Myxosarcina sp. GI1: one gene and its partner. The protein of the gene in region 1 interacts with the protein of each later gene in a pairwise test. Links are inferred from orthologs where the notes say so. Each region holds a gene or a part of one and is shown in the gene's direction. Other genes may lie near its edges. The genes, in order: ileS and KV40_RS27235.

Region 1 (3,793 bases):
TCGATGGCTCCATATTTGCTAACAGAACTTGAAGCCCTTCTTGTAAAATTTGTTGCTCATTCTTCACTTTAATTGTCACTGTCTATCTCCACCACAAAATTAACTGGATTTATTACCTTCAGCGTTAACTCAGAACATCTATTTATTAACCGTTTGTCGCAGGTAACTAAATAATCACAATTGCTAGCCTCAGCAAAAGCAACGTGTAACGCATCAATGGCTTTAATTCCATTATGCTCTAACTGTTCGGCTCTTTGTCTAATTACTTCATTTACTGTCTGCCGAAATTCAGCTAGCTGAAGATATCGATTCATAGCCTCTTGCTTAATGAGATAAGGATTTCGGCTATTCTCGTATTCTAACACTGAAGAACCAACTAGAGCGATCGCTTTGGTCTCTACCATTTGCATAACAATCGCGACAGCTTGCGTTTCTAGAAAAATTTTAGGCTGGGTTTGGTCGTCAAAAGGACGCTGATACACACTAGTATCCAAATACACTTTTGTCATGAGATTGTACAGCGCAAATTCTGTTTATTATATTTAATCGATCGCGTAATAATATACAAATAAACAAACCCCTAGCCAGATCGAGATTGACTGTGACAGAAGCAAAGAGCTATAAGGATACCGTAAATCTGCCCCAAACCGATTTTAGTATGCGGGCAAACTCTAAAGTACGCGAACCAGAATTGCAGCAATTTTGGGCGGAAAACCGAATTTACGAGCAATTGTCGCAGCATAATCCTAAAGAAGCTTTTATTCTCCATGATGGACCACCTTATGCCAATGGTTCGCTACACATGGGTCATGCGCTGAATAAAATTCTTAAAGATATTATCAATAAATACAAGTTGCTACAGGGTCATAAGACAGACTATATTCCTGGTTGGGACTGTCATGGACTGCCTATAGAACTAAAAGTTTTACAGAAAATTAAATCTAAAGAAAGAAAAGAACTTACTCCTTTAAAACTACGACAAAAAGCCAAGGAATTTGCCTTAGAAGCACAGCAAGAACAGTGTGAAGGCTTTGAGCGATATGGTATTTGGGGCAACTGGCAGCATCCCTATTTAACTCTTACTCCCGAATACGAAGCCGCGCAGATTGGCGTATTTGGAGATATGGCGTTAAAAGGCTATATCTATCGCGGTTTAAAACCCGTTCATTGGAGTCCTAGTTCTCGTACGGCATTAGCAGAAGCAGAATTAGAATATCCCGAAGGGCATACTTCTCCTAGTATCTATGCCGCGTTTACCGTAACTGAGTTAGGAGAGGGCGCAAAAGCATTAGAAGAATATCTGCCTAATTTAAACGTCGCGATTTGGACGACGACACCCTGGACTATTCCTGGTAACTTAGCGGTTGCCGTCAATGGCGATTTAGAATATGCGGTTGTGGAATTAAACCCGCCTTTACCAACTGTAGAAGCAATGGCAGCAAAGGAAAATGCATCTTATTTAATAGTTGCTAAAGATTTGGTGGAAAGATTATCAGCAACCTTAGAACGAGATTTAACCGTAAAAACTACTTTAAAAGGTAAAGCTTTAGAAGGTACGACTTATCGCCATCCTTTGTTTGACAGAGAAAGTCCAGTAGTTATTGGTGGTGACTACATTACTACCGAATCTGGTACGGGATTGGTTCATACCGCACCTGGACACGGACAAGAAGACTATATCACGGGGCAAAAATATGGTTTACCTATTATTTCGCCTGTAGATGATGGCGGCAAATTTACCGAAGAGGCAGGTAAGTTTGCAGGTTTAAACGTTATTGCTAAAGGTAACGAAAAGGTTAGCGAAGGAAATAATGCCATTATCGAAGCCCTAACTGAAGCAGGTTCTTTACTCAAACACGAAACCTACGCCCACAAATATCCCTACGACTGGCGCACTAAAAAACCAACCATATTTCGCGCTACAGAACAGTGGTTTGCTTCAGTAGAAGGCTTCCGCGATGAGGCTTTAAAAGCCATCGGTACTGTAACCTGGATTCCCGCTCAAGGAGAAAATCGCATTACGCCGATGGTCAGAGAACGTTCCGACTGGTGTATTTCTCGTCAGCGCAGTTGGGGCGTACCAATTCCCGTATTCTACGATAAGGAAACTAACGAACCACTATTAACCGAAGAAACCATCGCCTACGTTAAAAATATTATTGCCGAAAAAGGTTCTGATGCCTGGTGGGAATTATCAGTAGAGGAGTTATTACCCGAATCATATCTTAATAACGGACGCACCTATCGCAAGGGTACGGATACGATGGATGTCTGGTTTGACTCTGGTTCTTCTTGGGCAGCGGTAGCCAAACAAAGAGATTTAAAATATCCCGTCGATATGTATTTAGAAGGATCGGATCAGCATCGGGGTTGGTTTCAGTCTAGTTTGCTTACCAGCGTCGCGGTTAACGACATCGCACCTTATAAAACTGTCCTGACTCACGGCTATGTTGTAGACGAACAGGGGCGCAAAATGAGTAAGTCTCTGGGTAATGGTGTCGATCCTAACATCATCATTGAAGGCGGAAATAACCAGAAAAAAGAACCTCCCTATGGTGCTGATGTTTTGCGTTTATGGGTATCTTCTGTCGATTATTCTTCTGACGTTCGTATTGGAGGTAATATTCTCAAACAGCTTGCAGACATTTATCGTAAGATTCGCAATACGGCGCGTTTCTTACTCGGTAACTTACATGACTTCGATCCCAAACAAAACGCTGTCGCTTATGCAGACTTGCCCGAACTAGATAAATATATGCTGCATCGCATTACCGAAGTGTTTGCAGACATTACTAATGCTTACGACAGCTATCAATTTTATCGTTTCTTCCAAACGGTACAAAACTTTTGCGTCGTCGATCTGTCTAATTTTTATCTCGATATTGCCAAAGATAGGCTTTATATCAGTAATGTAGACTCTTTTCGTCGTCGTAGCTGTCAGACGGTACTAGCCATTGCAGTAGAAAATTTAGCTAAAGCGATCGCGCCAGTATTATCTCACATGGCTGAAGATATTTGGCAATCTTTACCTTACGAAATGGATTATAAGTCGGTGTTTGAATCTGGTTGGGTAAAAGTAGAGGAGGAATGGAAAAAACCAGAATTAAATAAATTCTGGAATACGATCCGTACTCTAAGAGATGAAGTTAACAAAGTAATGGAAGAAGCCAGAAAAGATAAGGCGATTGGTTCTTCTTTGGATGCTAAAGTGTTACTTTATATTCCCGATACAGAGTTACGCCAAAAATTAGCGTCTTATAATTCTTCCGATATTTTAAGTGAGACAAACGTAGACGAACTACGCTATTTCTTTTTAGCTTCTCAAGTAGAACTTGTAGATTCAGCAGATGCAATCGCCCAAGAAAAGTATAAAAGTGATTTTAATATTGCTTCTATTGCTGTAGTTAAAGCCGATGGCGAAAAATGCGATCGCTGTTGGAATTATTCTTTAAGCGTGGGCAGTTTTGCTAACGATCCGACAATTTGCGATCGTTGTGATGCAGCCTTGAAGGGAGAGTTTTAATTTTAGTTTATTTTAGGGGTAATTTCTAAATTATCTTTATAGCACTTGTAACCAAAAATAAAACAGTGAGGGAAAGCAATTTTACCAACAGCCAATCAAGGAATTACTGTAATTTTGTGTCAATCTTTAACCAATACATTCACACCAATTTTCATCGTTAGAATAGATGAAAGAACAAGAAATGTTTTTATTCTGGCTGGAGATGATATACAAATAGAAATTTATTCTAATGGTAACTGGAGGTTCTTATAATGAAAGTAGATTTCGATA
Region 2 (3,128 bases), on another replicon or contig:
TGTTAAGAGCTATCCAATCGCTATTTTGAGGTAAACCAGCTACACTTAAAGCCAGTTGATAGCCTGCTAAACGCTGCTGGTTAGATTTACTGCGATCGCCCACACCTAAATAACCAATGCGAGTATGCCCCAAACTAATAAGATGTTCTACTGCTAGTCTGGCACCCAAACAGTCGTCTATTGACACTGAATTAAATATTTCTGCCTGCTCTTGAGTTTGGCTATTGATTGCAATTATAGGTACATCAATTCTTGCCAGTTGCTTTGTCTGGTGACGATTGATGTGAGAGTCGGCGACTAAAATACCGTCTACCCGACGTTGATGTAAGTTGTCGATCGCGGCAATTTCTTTTTCTAAATCTCGATGTGAAATGCTCAAAATAATACTCAGTCCAGCCTTGCTTGCTTGCTCTTCGATGCCGTTTACCACTTCAGCAAAAAAAGGATCGTCGATAGAGGTTACTACTACTCCTATAGTATGAGTGCGTTGATTTTGTAAACTTCGAGCAACACTATTGGGCGTGTATTTCATCTCCCTTGCTAGTTGCTGAATTTTGGTTCGCATTTTCAGGCTAATAAGAGGATTATCTCGCAAAGCACGAGAAACCGTACTATGAGAAACACCTGCTTTGCGAGCAATATCTTGAATGGTAACTTTTTGCTTGCTCACGAATTTTCTAAATTATCTACTCAGTTTTGACAGTACGAAATCGCGCAAAAACATTTGACCTTAGAGTTACAAATTAAGTTTTTTAGTCTTTAGATAAAACGCTAAAAAACTTAATAAACCTTTTTGCACACGTGTGCAAAAATAATAATACAGCATTTTCGAATAGCAGCTTTAGCTTTTAGTGCGTCGGTACTAAAGTATAAACAAAAATCTTAAAATATTAAAAAAATTTGCGACTAAAATTAGTTAGATCGCAATCTTTTACTTTATACAACATTAGTGCCATAGCTAAATAGTAGAGTTACATCTAGTTTAAAAATATCTATTTTGTAAAGATAGCTGCTAATAAAAATTGCTGAAAGGCAATCGGTTGTGGAGATAGATAAATGTGAATAAAATGATGCTTGCTGCTGGCATATTATGTCTGGTCGGCAGTACTCTTTTTGGCTGTACTAATAGCTCTTCTAATGGCAATACTGCCAATGCTAGTGACGAAGTAGATACAAAATTTCAATCGGTAGGCGTTACTGTAGGAGATTTAAGCAATCCCTTTTTCGTCGTGATGGCAGAAGGAGCCAAACAAGCAGCAAAGGAAATTGGCGGTAATGATGTCAGAGTTACGGTGGTTTCCAGTGGCTATGATTTAAATCAGCAATTTAACCAGCTAGAAAATTTTGTGGCTGCCGATACCGACGTAGTAGTCTTAAACGCTGCCAACAGTAAAGGCATTAGACCAGCAGTCGATAAAGCCAGAGAAGCGGGTAGCGTAGTAGTTGCCGTAGATACGGGGGTAGATGCTGAAGTAGATGCTACGGTAACTACTAATAATTTACAAGCTGGAGAAGTAAGCTGCCAGTACATTGCCGATCGCCTGGAAGGAAAGGGCAATGTGGTAATTGTCAATGGACCTCCAGTGGCTTCGGTAATCGAACGTGTCGATGGTTGTTTGAGTGTTTTGGCTAAATATCCCGAAATTAAAATTCTTTCTAAAGACCAAAATGCCGAAGGAAGCCGTGATGGCGGACTGAGGGTGATGAGCGATATTCTTACTACTTTTCCTGATATCGATGCGGTGTTTGCCATTAACGATCCTAGTGGTGTAGGAGCAGATTTGGCTGCCAATCAAGCTAAAAGGGATGACTTCTTTATCGTTGGGGTTGACGGTGCGCCAGAAGCCATCGACGCGATCGCCTCTGAAGATAGTGTTTATGCTGCTACTGCTACACAAGATCCGAGGGGAATGGCAGAAACGGCAGTTCGAGTAGGAAACAAAGTCTTGAAGGGAGAAAAGCTGGAGTCGCAAGAGATTTTAATTCCCGTCAAGCTAATTACTAAAGAAAATGTCGATACGGCAGAGGGGTGGTGAAATGGTGTGGAGCAGAAGATTAGTTCTTAGGAAAGCAGGGGAGCAGGGAGCAGAGAGCAGGGAGCAGGGAGCAGGGAGCAGGAAGTTTGAAGCAAGGGAGCATCGCTTCGCTATGGAGCAGGGAGCAGGGGGATTATTAATAGTTAACGTTTTATAAGCCAGGGGGATGGATTATTAATTATGGTCACTAAAATTCCTAAAATTTGGTTGTATCTTCCATATAGTTTTCTACCTATTTCGACGTTCAGATAATCGCATTTAACCGCAAATTTGAGCCAAGTTTGAGTTTCTGCTGCTTCTGCTTCACAGTCATTTAATTTAGCAATAAAAGCAGCTTCATAACGTCGCTTTCTCCATGCTTCTGCTAAATTTGCACAAACAGAACGAGACGAACGACGAATTTGGTCGGTTAAAGAATATTTTTCCTCTTTAGGAAACTTTTTTGATAGTTCAAAAATTTGCATAGCGGCATCAAATGCCATTTTGTATACTTCTAAATCTTCGTGACTTTTAATTGGTTCTTTTGTCACTTCCCTTGCTTCCTGCTCCCTTTGCCTATCTAAACCATTAAATCTAAAAATTATATCCTTAAAAGCCTTTGCTCCCTGCCCCCTGCTCCCTGCTCCCCTGCTTCACACTCTCTTTGAATTCACATGACATTAGAAATAATTTTAAGCGTATGACAACAGATATAAAAACAGGCAACGATCGCTCGCCTACTGTAACCCCCGTATTAGAGATGCGAGGGATTACCAAACGGTTTCACGGGTTTACGGCTTTGCAGAACGTAAACCTGACGATTTATCCAGGAGAAGTTCATGCCCTAATGGGTGAGAATGGAGCGGGTAAAAGTACCTTGATGAAGATTTTGGCTGGAGCCTATATTGCTGACGAAGGCGAAATCTATATTAATGGCAAACCAGTACAAATTACCGACCCTGCTTCGGCAAGGCAGGCAGGTATCAATTTAATCTATCAAGAACTAAATGTCGCGCCCAATCTAACCGTTACCGAAAATATGTATATGGGTAGCGAGTTAACCAAAGGTCAGTTTTTAGACCGTAATGCTATGCAGGCAGAGGCAAAGCGGGT

What was found.
Region 2: the proteins of ileS (region 1) and KV40_RS27235 interact in binary tests that used the Escherichia coli proteins (3 or more experiments, as listed by UniProt). The link is inferred for Myxosarcina sp. GI1 from one-to-one orthologs.

Annotation. Positions count from the first base shown.
Region 1 is NZ_JRFE01000026.1:140,301-144,093, reverse strand. The notes cover bases 260-3,723. They hold ileS (isoleucine--tRNA ligase), read left to right. Parts: upstream 260-601; coding sequence 602-3,523; downstream 3,524-3,723. Other genes in these bases: KV40_RS37370 (hypothetical protein), read left to right, coding at 3,602-3,723; KV40_RS20835 (PIN domain-containing protein), read right to left, coding at 260-509. Also shown: KV40_RS20840 (hypothetical protein), read right to left, coding at 1-79; more of KV40_RS20835, read right to left, coding at 69-259; more of KV40_RS37370, read left to right, coding at 3,724-3,775; KV40_RS20825 (hypothetical protein), read left to right, coding at 3,775-3,793. UniProt on the Escherichia coli protein: Catalyzes the attachment of isoleucine to tRNA(Ile). As IleRS can inadvertently accommodate and process structurally similar amino acids such as valine, to avoid such errors it has two additional distinct tRNA(Ile)-dependent editing activities.
Region 2 is NZ_JRFE01000051.1:50,335-53,462, forward strand. Bases 253-3,051 are described here. They hold KV40_RS27235 (ABC transporter substrate-binding protein), read left to right. Parts: upstream 253-1,067; coding sequence 1,068-2,036; downstream 2,037-3,051. Other genes in these bases: KV40_RS27230 (LacI family DNA-binding transcriptional regulator), read right to left, coding at 253-670; KV40_RS27240 (four helix bundle protein), read right to left, coding at 2,180-2,566. In the rest of the region: more of KV40_RS27230, read right to left, coding at 1-252. UniProt on the Escherichia coli protein: Part of the ABC transporter complex RbsABC involved in ribose import. Binds ribose. Also serves as the primary chemoreceptor for chemotaxis.